DNA from 3 places in the Arthrobacter sp. StoSoilB19 genome. Region 3 is predicted to be linked to each of the others. Evidence: riboswitches for the same ligand, from Rfam matches in the RefSeq annotation. Region 3 holds a riboswitch; each other region holds the start of a gene.
What was found. A riboswitch is a leader RNA that binds a small molecule or an ion and turns the genes downstream of it on or off. The one in region 3 is predicted to bind cyclic di-AMP.
Positions count from the first base shown of each region.

Region 1: it holds a riboswitch for cyclic di-AMP, as region 3 does, so the genes downstream of both, LDO86_RS10880 (LysM domain-containing protein) here and LDO86_RS03990 (M23 family metallopeptidase) in region 3, are expected to answer to the same signal.
Region 2: it holds a riboswitch for cyclic di-AMP, as region 3 does, so the genes downstream of both, LDO86_RS03350 (hypothetical protein) here and LDO86_RS03990 (M23 family metallopeptidase) in region 3, are expected to answer to the same signal.

Region 1 is NZ_AP024650.1:2,377,244-2,382,180, forward strand. Features, by position in the region: gene LDO86_RS10860 (DUF1810 domain-containing protein) at 1-232, opposite strand, end outside; gene LDO86_RS10865 (DNA alkylation repair protein) at 258-788, opposite strand; gene LDO86_RS10870 (TraR/DksA C4-type zinc finger protein) at 785-1,144, opposite strand; gene LDO86_RS10875 (lytic transglycosylase domain-containing protein) at 1,166-2,548, opposite strand; cyclic di-AMP (ydaO/yuaA leader) riboswitch at 2,809-2,979, shown strand; gene LDO86_RS10880 (LysM domain-containing protein) at 2,983-3,816, shown strand; gene LDO86_RS10885 (protein adenylyltransferase SelO) at 3,943-4,937, opposite strand, start outside.
Region 2 is NZ_AP024650.1:691,113-696,049, reverse strand. Features, by position in the region: gene LDO86_RS03355 (glycosyltransferase family 39 protein) at 1-1,455, shown strand, start outside; cyclic di-AMP (ydaO/yuaA leader) riboswitch at 1,663-1,823, shown strand; gene LDO86_RS03350 (hypothetical protein) at 1,829-2,542, shown strand; gene LDO86_RS03345 (VOC family protein) at 2,630-3,055, opposite strand; gene upp (uracil phosphoribosyltransferase) at 3,117-3,752, opposite strand; gene LDO86_RS03335 (phosphatase PAP2 family protein) at 3,765-4,568, opposite strand; gene LDO86_RS03330 (nucleoside deaminase) at 4,624-4,937, shown strand, end outside.
Region 3 is NZ_AP024650.1:844,036-848,972, forward strand. Features, by position in the region: gene LDO86_RS03975 (DUF3027 domain-containing protein) at 1-181, shown strand, start outside; gene serC (phosphoserine transaminase) at 279-1,409, opposite strand; gene LDO86_RS03985 (metal-dependent transcriptional regulator) at 1,703-2,404, shown strand; cyclic di-AMP (ydaO/yuaA leader) riboswitch at 2,512-2,756, shown strand; gene LDO86_RS03990 (M23 family metallopeptidase) at 2,767-3,588, shown strand; cyclic di-AMP (ydaO/yuaA leader) riboswitch at 3,701-3,896, shown strand; gene LDO86_RS03995 (NlpC/P60 family protein) at 3,901-4,644, shown strand; gene LDO86_RS04000 (NlpC/P60 family protein) at 4,808-4,937, shown strand, end outside.

The DNA of each region.
Region 1 (4,937 bases), 1.5 Mb from region 3:
GAAGCCGCGGGCCCAGGACTTCGTGGTCCAGGTAGGCCCGGGCTTCAGCCAGTGAAGAGATGGCGTATTTACGTGACATGGCGCTCTGCCCCAGCCCGGCAATCTGCGGGAAGATGAACCACATCCAGTGCCCGGACTTCCGGCCGACCTGCAGCTCCCCCAACGCCTGGTCATAGGTTCCGCCGGTGTTTTGGGCGGCAACAAATCGCCCAAGATCAAACGGCTCATTCATGTGGATCTCCTTCATTCGTCCGCTTTTAGAAAGTCAGTTCCTTCATGAGGGCAGCGGCCGCCGCCTGAAGATGGGGGTCCGGGTCCCCGCTCCACCGTTCCACCACACCGCGGGCCCGCTGCCGTTCACGCTCCCCCAGCCCTGCCAGCAGCGGCATCAGGACATCGGAGAGCAGGGGCGCGGTCAGATCCGCTGCGTGGGCGGAGCGGAGGAAGCCTTCCAGCCGGGTCAGGTCCGAATGCTGCAGGAGCCGCACCCGTGACTGCAGCAGCACCACGGCGGCAAGGCGGCGCTCGAAAACCGGGCGGGAGCCGGGCCCCGGCTGTCCCCAGAGGGCAGAGGCCAGCATCACGGTTGCGTCGTGGTCCAGGTCCGTGAATTTGCGCAGGGCGTCGCGCACGGTTCCACGGACGGCGCCCACGGAGGAACCATACGAGGCCAGCACACCGCCCGGGCGGTGTGCGACGTCGTCCGCGCGGTACCAGGCGCCCTCATTCTGGAGGGTACGGTCAACAAATTCCGCCGCAGCGGACACCACGTCCGCTGTGCCGGTCACCGCGCGCGCCCCGCGGAGGCGTGGTGGATGCAGAACGGGGTCCAGGGCCGGGCTTCCAGCCTGCCCTCGGCGATGGGTTCCCCGCACACCGCACAGATGCCATAGGTCCCCGCGGCCAGCCGGGCCAGGGCAGCTTCAATCTGGTCCAGCCCCGCCGAGCTTTGTTTCAGCAGCGCCGATGCCTGTGACAGCTCGAAGGCGATCGTGGCGCCCTCCGGATCGTGTTCGTCGTCGACGTTGGAGTCCTGGCGGGCCGAATTCGCAGCGTCGATGTCCGCCCGCAGCGCCGGCAGCAGCGCCATCCGCCGCGTCCGCTCCTCTTCGAGCAGTGCACGGAACCGTTCGAAATCTGGCATGGGGAAAGCCTAGCGCGTCAGTCAGTACCAGTTCAGGGATACGGAATGGTTCCATGCCCCGCACGGCGACCCGTAGCGGTCACGGATGTAGCCCAGGCCCCATTCGATCTGCGTCCGGTAGCTGGTCAGCCAGTCGCTCCCGGCGCTGGCATACTTGCCGGGCGGCAGTGCCTGGGCAATTCCGTAGGCCCCGGACCACGCGTTGGTGGCGGTGGTCAGCCAGTTGGATTCCTTGGTCCACAACTGGGCCAGGCACAGGAACTGGTCCTGGCCCCAGCCGAAAGCGGCAAGGCGTCCGGACGCGTAGCTTTTCGCCCCTGCCGGATCGTTGACCGCTCCACCGGGAATGGAAGGCACGACGACGGCGGGCGGGCTGGGCAGGGCCGGCTCGGCTGGCGGCGCCTCCGGAACGGAAGGGACAGGGTTGGCCGGCGGAGGGTTGGCCGGCGGAGGGTTGGCCGGGACAGGATTGGCAGGGGCTGGATTCACCGGGACAGGATTGCCGCCCACGGCGGCTGGGGCGGCTGGTGCGGGCGGCCTGGGCTGCTGGGCGGCCGCCGCGGCGGCCCTGGCGGCCGCTTCGGCCTGGCGGCGGGCCTGCTCCTCCGCTGCGGCGCGCTTGGCCGCCTGGGCCGCCTCGTAGGCAGCCAGCGCAGCCTGGCCTTGGCGGTACTCCCCCTCAAGCGCCGCCGTCGTCCCTTTCAGGGTGGCAAGCTGGGCCGTTAGCTCGCCGCCGTGCCGCTGCTCCTCGGCCACCTGCCGTGCCAGTGCGTCCCTGGCGGAACTGGCTGCCCCGGCTTTTGCCTTTGCCTCCCCGGACAGGCGCTCCCGTTCGCTCCTGGCAACCTTTTCCTGTTCCACCAGGGCAGCGGATACCTTTCCGGCCGCCGCCGCCTTGACCACCAACGCGGCCGTCTTGTCCCCCACGAGCTTGACGAGGTTGAGGCCCTGGACGCTGTTGGTCCCCAGGGCGTCCAGCGCCACGAAGAACCCGGCGTTGGTCCCGCCTGTCTTGTACGACTGCACGGCCAGGGCGCCGAGGTCCTTCCGGTACCGGGCCACTTCGTCGTTTGCGCGGGCGGCCCGTGCGGACAGGGTTTCCAGGCGTGATGTGGCGGACTGGAGCTCTGCATCCGCGGCAGCGTATTCGGCGGCCGACCGTACGGCTGCGTCCCCGGCTGCCTCCGACTGCGCCTGCAGGCCGGTCAAGAGCCCGTCGATGGTGGCAATTTCTGCAGCTTTTGCCGCTTCGGACGACTGCGCCTGCTGCACATCCGACCAGGAGGGATATCCGCCGGGCGGCGGCTCCTCCGCTGCGGCCGGCAGCACGGTGGCGGCGGCCAGGGCGATGGCCAGCACGCCACCGAGGAGCGGGATCCCTCGGCTGGTCACGAACAGGGGCATAGTCCCGAAGCTTACCGTCCGGCGCGGCCCCCGAGGGCGCGTCCGTGGCCACATTGTTACCGTTTGCAGCGATAAAGACCCTGCCTGCATCGGTCGAGGTCACCGCCCGAAATGCGAAGTACATCAAGACGTTTGCGCAATTGAGAGGGGAGCCTCGTATGTTATCCAAATGTGACAATCGGGGGCAGCGCGGGTTATGGTCGTTTGGTGTCCCTCTCAGACGGGACATTCCCGTCAGCATGCCGAGCCCTGCCGCTGATCATGGGATTCAACCGCTTTCCGTTTGGCAGGGACGGGGGAACCAAGTTTCTACGGCCACATGTGGCCTTGGGGTTAAGTCGTTAGCGCCTCCGCCCGCGGAGCCAGCTACCGGCCGGGTATCTCCAGCCCGAACCCGACAGCTCACCCCGCAGGCATGGGAGAGGCGATCAACTGTGTCAAAAATTTCCACCACTGCCCGTCACCGCGCGACTCCGGCCCGCTCCATTGTGCTCGAGGGCCTCGCCGTAACCGCCAAGTCCCAGGCCCGTTCGCTGGGCCGTCCGGCGCTTGCCGTTGCTGCAGCGTCCGGTATTGCCTTTGGCGTCGGAGCCCCGGCCCATGCAGGTGTCACCGGCCCGGACACCACTGAGAACACCAGCGTCCAGGCATACTCCGCACCTGCCCCGGCAGCAGCACCCGTCGCAGCAGCAGGAACCGTCCACACGGTGGTGTCCGGCGACACCATCGGGGCCATCGCGGCCGCCCATGGCGTCAGCCTCAACGACGTCCTGGCCGCCAACGGACTGGGACTGTCCTCCATCATCTACCCCGGTGACCAGATCCAGATCCCCGGCGCTGGCCACACCGCAGCCCCGGCGCCGGCAGCAGCTCCCGTCCAGACGGCAGCCGCAACCGCACCGGCAAACACCGGCATGAACATGTCCTACGCCTCAGCCGCCCCGGCGGCGTCCACCGGCACCGGGACCGGCGCTGCCATCCTGGCATCCGCTTACAGCCAGGTCGGCGTGAACCAGGACTGCACCGCAATGGTTGAGAAGGCCCTGCGCTCCGTCGGCAAGTCCGTCGGCGACCTGGCCCCCACGCAGTTCTTCCAGTACGGAACCGTTGTCGGCGCTCCCGCCCCCGGCGACCTGATCATCACCTCCGGCCACGTGGGCGTGTACGCCGGCAACGGCCAGGTTGTGAGCGGCGGCGTCAACGGCTACAGCACCGAGGTCCACTCCATCAGCTGGCTCGGCGGCTACTCCGCAGTCCGCGTAGCCTAGCCTTCGCAACGCTTTGGCAGCAGCAGGCTGGTACTAAACAGCAAAGCTGTTCTTAGACAGGAGGGCGGCAGCCGGGTATTCCCGGCTGCCGCCCTCCTGTCATTTCCGCACCGTACCGCTGAACAGTCACGTCCCGCAGAAGGTCATGTACGTGCCGAAATCCTCAGGGGCACCTTCGGCGTAGCGTTCCAGGCCCGGCCGCTCGGCGAAGGGGCTGCCGACGGCCTCGAGCAACTGCTGCAGGGGAGCCAGGTTTCCGTCAGTGGCGGCGGACAGCGCCTCTTCCACGAGGTGGTTCCGCGGAATATAGGCAGGGTTCACGCTGTCCATCAGTTCCGCGTCGGGCCCCAGGGCCTGCCACCGCTCCGCCCAGGCGTCGAACGCTTCAAGGTCCAGGACCATGCCGCGCACGGGACGGAGGTCCCCCCGCGCGGCCTTGCCCAGGTTCCGGAAGAACAAGGTGTAGTCCACCGGCCCGTCCTTCAGGATGGCAATGGCACCGTCCACCAGGGCGGAGGCGGCGTCGCTGTCCGCATCCCCCGACAGGCCCAGCTTGGCCTTCATGCCGCCGGACCACGCCTGGCTGTACTGTCCGCGGAATCCGCCAAGTACCTCCACCGCGGGGGCAACCGCCTTTTCCTGGTCCCCGTCGATCAGCGGCAGCATTGCCTCCGCCAGCCGTGCAAGGTTCCATTCGGCCAGCACCGGCTGGTTGGCGTAGGCGTAGCGTCCGCTGACGTCGATGGAACTGTAGACAGCGGCGGGATTGAACACATCCATGAACGCGCACGGGCCGTAGTCGATGGTTTCCCCTGAGATGGTCATATTGTCCGTATTCATGACCCCGTGCACGAACCCCACCAGCATCCACCGGGCCACCAGGTCCGCCTGGGCGGAGACCACCGAGGCGAACAACTCCAGGTAGGGGTTTGGGGCGCCGGCAGCGTGCGGGTAGTGCCTGCCGATGGCGAAATCCGCCAGCCGCTTCAGCAGCTCGAAGTTTTCCGTGGCCCGCGCGTACTGGAAGCTGCCGACGCGCAGGTGGCTGCCGGCAACCCGCGCCAGGACCGCACCGGGCAGCATGCCGTCACGCCTGACCTGCCGGCCAGTTGCCACGACCG
Region 2 (4,937 bases), 150 kb from region 3:
CGTGCAGTCCAGGAGGACCGGTTGCGCTGGCTCCTGCTTGCCGGAGTGTTCCTGGGCTTCGGCTTCCTGGCCAAGCAGCTGCAGGTCCTGCTGGTGGTTCCGGGATTCGCAATCGCCTACGCGCTGGCAGGCCCGCACAGTCTCCCGCGGCGCCTGCTCCGGCTGGCCGCGGCGGGAGCGGCCATGGTGGCCTCCGCCGGGTGGTGGCTCCTGGCGGTGGAGCTGACGCCGGCCGGCCTGCGTCCCTACATCGGCGGATCGCAAAACAACTCCATCCTGGAGCTCACGCTGGGTTACAACGGGCTGGGCCGGCTGACGGGCGACGAGACCGGCAGTGTGGGCGGCGGCAACGGCTGGGGAGATCCCGGGCTGCTCCGGATGTTCAACAGCGAGTTCGGCGGCCAGATCGCGTGGCTGCTGCCGTCCGCCCTGATCCTTGCGGCGGGCCTGCTGTGGTTGGGCCGGCGGGCCCCGCGGACCGATGCGGTGCGCGCCGCCGTCATCATCTGGGGCTCGTGGGTGCTGGTGACGGGCCTGGTCTTCAGCTTCATGGCCGGCATCATCCACCCTTACTACGCCGTGGCGCTGGCGCCGGGGATCGCCGGGCTTGCGGGGCTGGGCACGGTCCTCCTGTGGCAGCACCGGCAGCAGCCACCCGCCGCACTCCTGCTGGCCGCAGCGGTGGCCGCGGCCGCCCTGATGGCCTTCCAGCTGCTGGGCACCACGTCCGCCTACGGCGCGTGGCTGCGTTGGCTGGTCCTTTCCGGAGGCTTGGCGGCCGCAGCGGGCGTGGCGTTCGGCAGGTTCCTGCGCTGGCGTGCCGTGCAGCGGACGACGGCGGCGCTCGCCATTGCGGCGTCGCTCACCGGGCCGCTGGCGTACTCCCTTTCCACGGCGTCGACAACGCACAGCGGGGCGATCGTCAGTGCCGGGCCCTCGTCGGGCTTCGCCCCTCGCGGGACGGGCCCTGGCCGGAGCGGGACAGGCAGCACCAGGCAGCCAACAACCCAGGGAAACACGGCCCGCCAGCAGGGCGCGCCCGGGGGAACACTTCCCGGCGGAACCGCTGCTGCCGGTGGTCGCGGAGGCGGGGCCGTGGGAGGCCTCTTGGGCGCCCCCACGCCGTCCGCGGAACTCGTGGCAGCACTCAGGAATGGCGCCTCGGGCTACACCTGGGCAGCGGCAGTGGTGGGGTCGAACAACGCTGCCGGTTACCAGTTGGCAACGGAACTGCCGGTCATGGCGGTGGGTGGGTTCAACGGCACAGATCCCGCCCCTACCTTGGCGGAGTTCCAGGATCTGGTGTCCCAGGGAAAGATCCACTACTTCATCACAGGCGGAACCATCCGGGCCAGTACCGGTTCGGACGCTGCCGCCCAGATCGCCCAGTGGGTGGCGAACAACTTCACGGCGCAGAGCATTGGCGGCACCACCGTCTACCTGTTGGCTGGGTAACGGGAACTGTAACGGTCGGCGCGCTGCGCTCATGAAATGGGGCGGCCATACCCCAATGGGACCGAGGTTACGAACGGGGAATCCGGCAAATCAACGCGCTGAGGATCGTGACTTCCGTTACCTAAATGTGACTTTCGCGTGCACTTCCTGTAGCGTCGATTGGGTGCGGCCCCCGTTCGGGCCGCATATCCCGGGTCGACGCCAAGCTCTGCCGCTTCCCCGGATTCCGATTGAGCTACGGCAGAGGCGGGGGACCCACCGTCCCGGGCATTGAATGCCCTTGGGGTTAAGCCAGTACGTGATCTTTCCGTACGGCCGGATGCCCTCATCCGAACCCGACAGCTAACTCCGCAGGTGTGAGAGGCGATCAATCATGTCCAAAAACACGGCAGAAGCACGCCTGCTGCAGGCCAAGGCTAAACACAGGGCCGCGCAGCAGGCCAAGAAGACCACCCTGGGCCAGCGCGCCGCCGTCCTTGCAGCATCGTGCGCGGTGCTGGTGGGGGTAGGCGCGGCAGGACAGGCCACCAGCAGCATGACTCCGGTGTCATCCACCGCGTCCAACCCTTCCACGTCGGCGTCCGACGCTCAAATGAGCATCGAGAAGAGCGAGATCCGCTCCAACCCGGCAGCAAGCCCCGCGCCCGCTGCCATCAGCGTGGCACCGCAGGCAGCGGAACCGGCCCCCGCAGCGGCACCGGCAGCACCCGCAGCGCCTGCCCCGGCCCCGGCGCCTGAGCCCGCCCCCGCACCTGAGCCGGCTCGCGCCGTCGCGGTTAACGATCCTGCAGGCGCCCAAGCGTACGCCGCCAGCCAGCTGGGGGCGTTTGGCTGGGGACCGGACCAGATGCAGTGCCTGCAGACGCTGTGGACCAAGGAGTCCGACTGGACCACCACGGCCACCAATTCCAGCAGCGGGGCATACGGCATCGTCCAGTCCCTGCCCGCTGAGAAGATGGCAAGCGCCGGCGCGGACTACCTCACCAACTACCGCACGCAGATCAATTGGGGCCTGGACTACATCAAGAAGAGCTACCAGTCGCCCTGTGGTGCCCTGAACTTCCACCTGGCCCACAACTGGTACTAGGCACTACTCCCCCCCGGCGGCAGCGATGCCGGGGGAACTGCACCAAAGCGGCGGCCCGCATCATCATGATGCGGCCCGCCGCTTTGGTTAACCAGCGCCCGGTCCGGCGTCCTGTCCGGTGTTCCCGCCAGCGCCCGGCCCGGCGTTCCGCCACGGGATGTACTGGACAGCCCACTTGTTTCCGTCCGGATCGGCGAAGTACACAAAGTGGCCCCAGTCCTGGACGTCCACATCGCTGACATCCACGCCGTTGCTCTTGAGCTGGTCATGCGCCGCATTGATGTCGTCGACCACCATCTGCAGGTTGGAGCCCGTGCCGGGCGGGGCGTCGACGAGTCCTTCGCCGATGCAGATGGAGCAGGCCGAGCCCGGCGGCGTCAACTGCACAAAGCGGATGGAGTCCGACGGCCGCTCGTCGTAGTCGGCGTTAAAGCCCACTTTGTTGACGTAGAAGTCCTTGGCACGGTCAACGTCGGATACGGGGACAAAGACAAGCTCGAGTTTCCAGTCCATCCGCACAGGCTAGCGGCGGGACACCCGTTGGGAAAGAGCCCGTTCAAACAGGGTTGAAGTGCTACCCGGCGATGCCGTAGAGGCGGTCGCCGGCGTCGCCCAGCCCGGGGACAATGTAGGACTTCTCGTTGAGCTTCTCGTCGATGGAGGCCAGGACGATGTGCACGTTGGCCCCTGACAGTTCCTCCTCCAGCCGCGCCAGGCCCTCGGGGGCGGCCAGCAGGCAGATGCAGGTGACGTCGGAAGCGCCGCGCTTGAACAGGAACTTGATGGCTTCGCGCAGGGTTCCGCCCGTGGCCAGCATGGGGTCCAGGACGAAAACCTGGCGGCCGGTGAGGTCCTCCGGCAGGCGCTCCGCGTAGGTGATGATGTCCAGTGTCTCCTCGTCCCGGGCCATGCCCAGGAAACCCACTTCAGCGGTGGGAACCAGCTTGGTCATGCCTTCCAGCATTCCCAGGCCGGCGCGCAGGATGGGAACCACCAGCGGGGTGGGCTTGGTGAAGGCGGTGCCGACGGTGGTGCTGACGGGCGTCTCGATGGTGACGGGCTCGGTGCGGACCTCCCGAGTGGCTTCGTAGGCCAGCAGGGTCACCAGCTCTTCCGTCAGCTGGCGGAAGACCGGCGACGGCGTGTTCTTGTCCCTCAGGACAGTGAGCTTGTGGGCGACCAGGGGGTGGTCAACAACGAGAGTGCGCATCCCCCAAAACTATCACTCGGCGCTGCCCTTCCCGCGTCCGGAGTGTTCGCCGTCGTGCAGTTCCTCGGCCACCACGTCCCGGACGATGGGACGGTCGAACGACGGCGCTGCCCCTGCGTGCTCGCGCCTTCGGACCAGGTGGAACAGCCGGTGGGCCAGGATAACGATTGCCACCCAGGCCAGGCCCAGGATCCAGCCGGCCATAACGTCCGTGAGCCAGTGGTGGCCCAGGAAGACCCGGCTCAGGCCCATGGCGATGATGAAGATCGAGCCGGCGGTGATGGCGGTAACCCGGACCCGCATGGTGTGGAACTGAAGGCAGATGAGGTAGATCACCAGACTGATCACCACGGTGGTGTTCAGGGTGTGTCCGCTGGGGAAGGATGGCGAATCCTCGTAAGGGGGGACGGCGTCCGCATGGTCGGGCCGGGTACGGCCCACCAGCTTCTTGCCGAACGTGGTGGCGGTGACGGACGCTGCCGCTGCACCGCCGATCAGGACCAGCGGACGCCAGTTCCGGCTCAGGAAGGTCAACCACGCGGTGAGGATGCTGGCCAGGATGGGCATCCCGATGCCGCCGCCGATGTTGGTGAAACCGGTGACAAAGGAGTCAAGGCCGGGGCTGCGGAGGCCTTCGGCAAAGGCAAGGGCAGGCTTGTCCAGGTTGGCTAGGCCAGCGGAGTCCACCACATCGTCGTAGACCTCTGCCCCAAGCAGCGCCAGGGACACGATGACCACACCGCCCACAAGGATGGTGAGGATCAACGCCGCATAGGGTTTGAACCAAATACCCAATCGGTCCCGAAGAGTGTCCATGGTGCCTCCCGGCATCGGCAAGTAACCTGACTAACCCCGAAACTATCATTGAGCCATGCCCTTGCCCGAAAAGAAACACGAGGCCTGGATGGGCCTTGCCCTGGCGGAGGCCCGCCGTGCGCTCGACACGGAGGACGTGCCCATCGGCGCCGTAGTGATAGGGCCCGACGGCGACCTTCTGGGTTCGGGACGCAACCAGCGGGAGGAGCTGGGCGACCCCACAGCCCACGCCGAGGTGGTGGCCATCAGGGAGGCGGCCGGACGGCTGCGGGAACGGGCACGGCTCGGCGGCGGCCAGGGCGACGGGTGGCGCTTGTCCGACTGCACACTGGTGGTCACCCTGGAACCCTGCGCCATGTGTGCGGGCGC
Region 3 (4,937 bases):
CCGTCCCGAGGACGAACAGCAGCAGGAACCGGAGCAGCAGGAGCCGGAACAGCAGGAACCGGAACAGCAGGAGCCCGGGCAGGGGACCCCGGATGGGCTTCGGGCAGCGGAGCGGGAACCCGGGGATGAAGGGCCGGCCGACGACGGCGCGGAGCCTGACGCCGAAACAAGGACTTCCTGACCACAAACAAACGGCGCCGTCCGGGGGAAACCCGGGCGGCGCCGTCGTGCTTTAACTGTGGTTACTTGCGCAGCTCGGGTTACTTGCGCAGCTCGGGTTACTTGCGCAGCTCGCCCACCACGTAGTCGATGCTGGCCAGCAGGGCGGAGACGTCGCTGGGCTCGATGGCCACGAAGGTGGCGATGCGCAGCTGGTTGCGGCCCAGCTTCCGGTAAGGCTCGGTGTCCACGATGCCGTTGGCGCGCAGGACCTTGGCCACGGTGGCGGCATCAATCGATTCGTCGAAGTCGATCGTGGCGATCACGTTGGAGCGTTCCTCGGGCTTGGCCACGAACGGAGTGGCGAAGCCGGACGCTTCCGCCCAGCTGTAGATGCGGCCGGCTGAATCGGCCGTCCGTGCAGCCGCGAAGTCCAGGCCGCCGTTGGAGTTCAGCCACTGGACCTGGGCATTCAGCGTCACCAGCGTGGACAGCGACGGGGTGTTGTAGGTCTGGTTCAGGCGGGAGTTATCGATGGCGGTCTGCAGGTCCAGGAAATCCGGGATCCAGCGGCCGCTGGCCTTGATGCGCGCGGCGCGTTCCAGCGCTGCGGGGGAGAACAGGCCAAGCCAGAGGCCGCCGTCGGAGGCAAAGTTCTTCTGCGGGGCGAAGTAGTAGACATCGCTCTCGGCAACGTCCACGTCCAATCCGCCGGCCGCTGATGTGGCGTCCACGAGGACCAGTGATCCCTCGTCGGCTCCGGCTACCCGCTTGACGGGGGCGGCGACGCCGGTGGAGGTCTCGTTCTGCGGCCAGGCGTAGACGTCCACGCCGGCCTCGGCCTTGGCTGCGGGCCGGGTGCCGGGCTCGGACTTGATGATGGAGGAGGCTTCCAGGAAGGGCGCCTTGTTGGTGGCGGCGGCGAACTTGGACCCGAACTCACCGAAGGACAGGTGCTGGGCCTTCTTCTCCACGAGGCCGAAGCTCGCGATGTCCCAGAAAGCCGTGGAGCCGCCGACGCCGAGGACCACCTCGTAGCCCTCCGGGGCGCGGAAGAACTGGCTCAGCCCTTCACGGACCGCTCCGACCAGGTTCTTGACCGGGGCCTGCCGGTGCGATGTGCCAAGGATCGTCTTGGAAGCTGCTGCCAGCGCGTCGATCTGCTCCTGCCGGACCTTTGACGGGCCGGCTCCGAACCGCCCGTCCTGGGGCAGGAGGTCGGCGGGGATCGTGATGCTGGTGTCGCTCACAGGTGCTCCAATTCGGCGGGGACAAAAGTTTGGTCCGGAAGGGCGGGCGGTCGGTGGTCGGCAGCGCCGGTGGCTGCGCTGCGGGCCATTCCCATTCTGCCTGAACCGCCGCCGGGGGCGGGAGCCAGGCCCGTCATAGTCCGGACAGTGAGACGTGCCGTCCCCGCGCAGCCCCTCGGGGCGCGGCTATTCGGACAAAGTCAAAATAGGCTAAGCTTTCCCCCGGACTACTTTGCGCGAAGAGGCGATACGGTGGGACAACGCAAGGTACTGCGCTCGAGGAGCTGAGCTGGATGACGGATCTGATCGACACTACGGAGATGTACCTCAGGACCATTCTGGAGCTTGAGGAAGAAAACATCGTTGCCCTTCGGGCCCGTATCGCCGAGCGTCTGCGCCACTCCGGTCCCACCGTTTCCCAGACCATCGGCCGCATGGAGCGGGACGGGCTGGTGGTCGTGTCCGGCGACCGGCACCTGGAACTCACGGACACGGGCCGCAAGCGCGCCACGGAGGTCATGCGGAAGCACCGGCTGGCCGAACGCCTGCTGGCAGACGTCATTGGCCTGGACTGGGCCTACGTCCACGACGAAGCCTGCCGCTGGGAACATGTCATGAGCGAGCGCGTTGAGCGCCGCATCTACGAGATGCTGGACCACCCCACCGAGTCGCCGTACGGCAACCCCATCCCTGGCCTTGCGGCGCTGGGCGGCCAGGCGGGGCCCGGCTTTGCCGACGGCGCCATCAGCCTGGTGGAAGCGATGAAGAATTACGGGCCCGCCTCCGGAGTGACCATCAGCCGCCTGGCGGAGCCGATCCAGGTGGAACCGGAGCTGCTGGCGCAGCTGGACGAGGGCGGTATCCGGCCGGGTGCCGCCGTGGCGCTGGAACGCGTGGGCGAATACATCTCCGTGCGGGTCCCCGGAATCGAAGGCGCATTGGAGCTGCCGCCCGAGGTTGCCGCCCACGTCTTCGTGGCCATCAGCCAGCCCTGATCGGGGCCCCCATACCCCACAGAGGGGCGACCACGCAAAGGTAACGGAATTGTTACCTAGGGTCTTAAGCCTCTATAGTGGAACCAAGCGTTGATACATAAGCGTTACCTGATCCGGAGCCGAGCTCTGCCAGCGGGTCAGGTGCACGAGTCGTTACTGGCAGAGGCGGGGGAACCACAAGCGGCAGCGGGGGACTGCCTTGGGGTGAAGTCCGTCAGCAGCAAGCCTCTCCAGTGAAGGATTCTTCCGGGAATACCCCCTGTGCAGAAGCTTGCCTAAGGCGGACCGGGTCTTTGATCTCTCTGACCCGAATCCGACAGCTAACTCCGCAGGCTTCTTCCAGAGAGGAACCCTTCTTGACCATGCAGACCTCCCGGGGCCGCCGCCGCGCGGCCGGCCCCCCTTCGGCACCCCGGGTTGCCGAAGTTGTCGCAGCGGAGCGCCCCCGCGACCTGCATCGTGACGCGCGCCGCCGCCGGGGTCCCTTCCGGCAGATGACGGAGTTTGCCGCGGCCAGCGGTATTGGCCAAAAAGCCGGCATTGCCCTTGCCGCCACAGGCCTGGTGCTGACGGTCACGGTGCCCGCCACGAGTCCCGTCATGGCCACGGATGCCGCCGGCAGTGCCCCCTTGGCCGCGTCCGCCGTCAGCCCCCAGCCCCAGATCTCGGCCGATGTCGGAGCACAGATCGACTTCAGCCGGTCGGCCGTGGTGACCCAGGCCGACCCGGACGGGAAGCTGAAGCAACTCCTGAGCGCCCAGTCCGCCGGCTCCGTCACGCGTGCCGCTTCGGCCGGCACCCTGGCTGCACCCCTCGCCTCCCTCACCACCGCTTCCCCCTTCGGCTACCGGGTCAGTCCCATCACCGGAGGCTCCGGAGACTTCCACCGGGGCCAGGACTTCGTGGCGCAGTGCGGGACCTCGGTCCTGGCCGCCGCGACAGGTACCGTGACCTTTGCCGGCTGGCACCAGTTCGGTGGCGGAAACCGCGTGGTCATTGACCACGGCAACGGGCTGGAGACCACCTACAACCATCTCTCGTCCTTCAACGTCAAGGTGGGCCAGACCGTCTCCCGCGGGGACGTGGTGGCACTGAGCGGTACCACGGGCGCATCCACCGGCTGCCACCTCCACTTCGAGGTGCAGGTCAATGGCGAAGTTGTCGATCCCATGGGCTGGCTGTAACCAAATGGTTGCCCGCTCTCACATGTCCGCGACGCGCCGTGACCTGAATGTGACATTGAAGCAAAACTGCTGTACCGTCTAACTCGCGTCAACTTTTCCGAAGTTGACGCTCTTGAGTGGATTGCCTAACTCTGCCACCGCTCAAGGTCCGTTCGCATTTCATCGTCTGGCAGGGGCGGGGGAACCAATTTTGGCCTTCATGTTCAGAAGGCCTTGGGGTTAAGTCACAAGCTTCCCAGGAAGCAGCGTGGCCGGGTGACTCCCATCCGAATCCGACAGCTCACCTCGCAGGCATTGGGAGAGGCTACCTTCGTGTCTTCACGCCATCATTCTGCGCGCCACCGTGCGCAAACGGTTCGCACCAACCCCCTGGACGCCATGTCCAAGGCCGTCAGTGCAAATGCCGGGACCGTAGGCCGCCAGGCTGCCGTTGTGGCAGCGGCTTCCGGCCTCATCCTGAGCATGGGCCTGCCCGCCACGGCAGCTGACACGACGGCCGGTGTCTCTGCCTCCACCGAGTCCGGCTCGTCCCAGGCAGCCCTCGCTGTCACGGCCGCACCCACGGCCACGGTGTCCTTCGAGCGTCCGGTCGTCAAGACCACCGCTGCTCCGAAGGTGGAAGCGGTGCGTACCCAGTCCACGGCATCGGCGAACCGCGCCACCACTACAGGCCAGGAGGCGTCTCCGGCCGCCAAGACGGCGGAGACCGTATCCGCTGCGGCAACCTCGGGCATCGCTGCCATCGCCTACACCGGCATCGGCCACTCCTACGTGTGGGGCGGCACCAGCCCGGTCACCGGCTGGGACTGCTCCGGGTTCGTGCAGTGGGTTTACGCCCAGGCCGGAATCAGCATCCCCCGCACCAATGCGTGGAGCATCATGACTCCCACCTCCACCCCGCAGCCGGGTGACCTGGTTGTCCAGAACGGTGGCGCGCACGTCGGCATCTACGTCGGCAACGGCATGATGATCAGCGCACTCAACCCCTCCCAGGGCACGCTGCTCCACTCGCCTGCAGCCACTGGCACCTCCTCGTACTACCACTACGGCAACTAGTTCTTGGGCTTAACGCTCCAAGGGCTATTTCTTTGCCCAAGGCTTTTTCGCTAGAAACCACATCCCCGTTCGGGACGCGCCGACGTACCCCCAAGATGCCGGCGCGTCCAACAACCTTCGCCTGCCTACAAGCGGTTTGAGGGAAAAACGAAAGAGAGAACTGATGACGACTCGTGCCACCGCACGGCATCGCGCCGAGGTCACCAAAACCAACTCGATCGCTGTTATTGCAAAGGCCGTCAGCGACAACGCAGGCGGCATGGGCCGCCAGGCTGCGGTTATCGCTGCCGCTT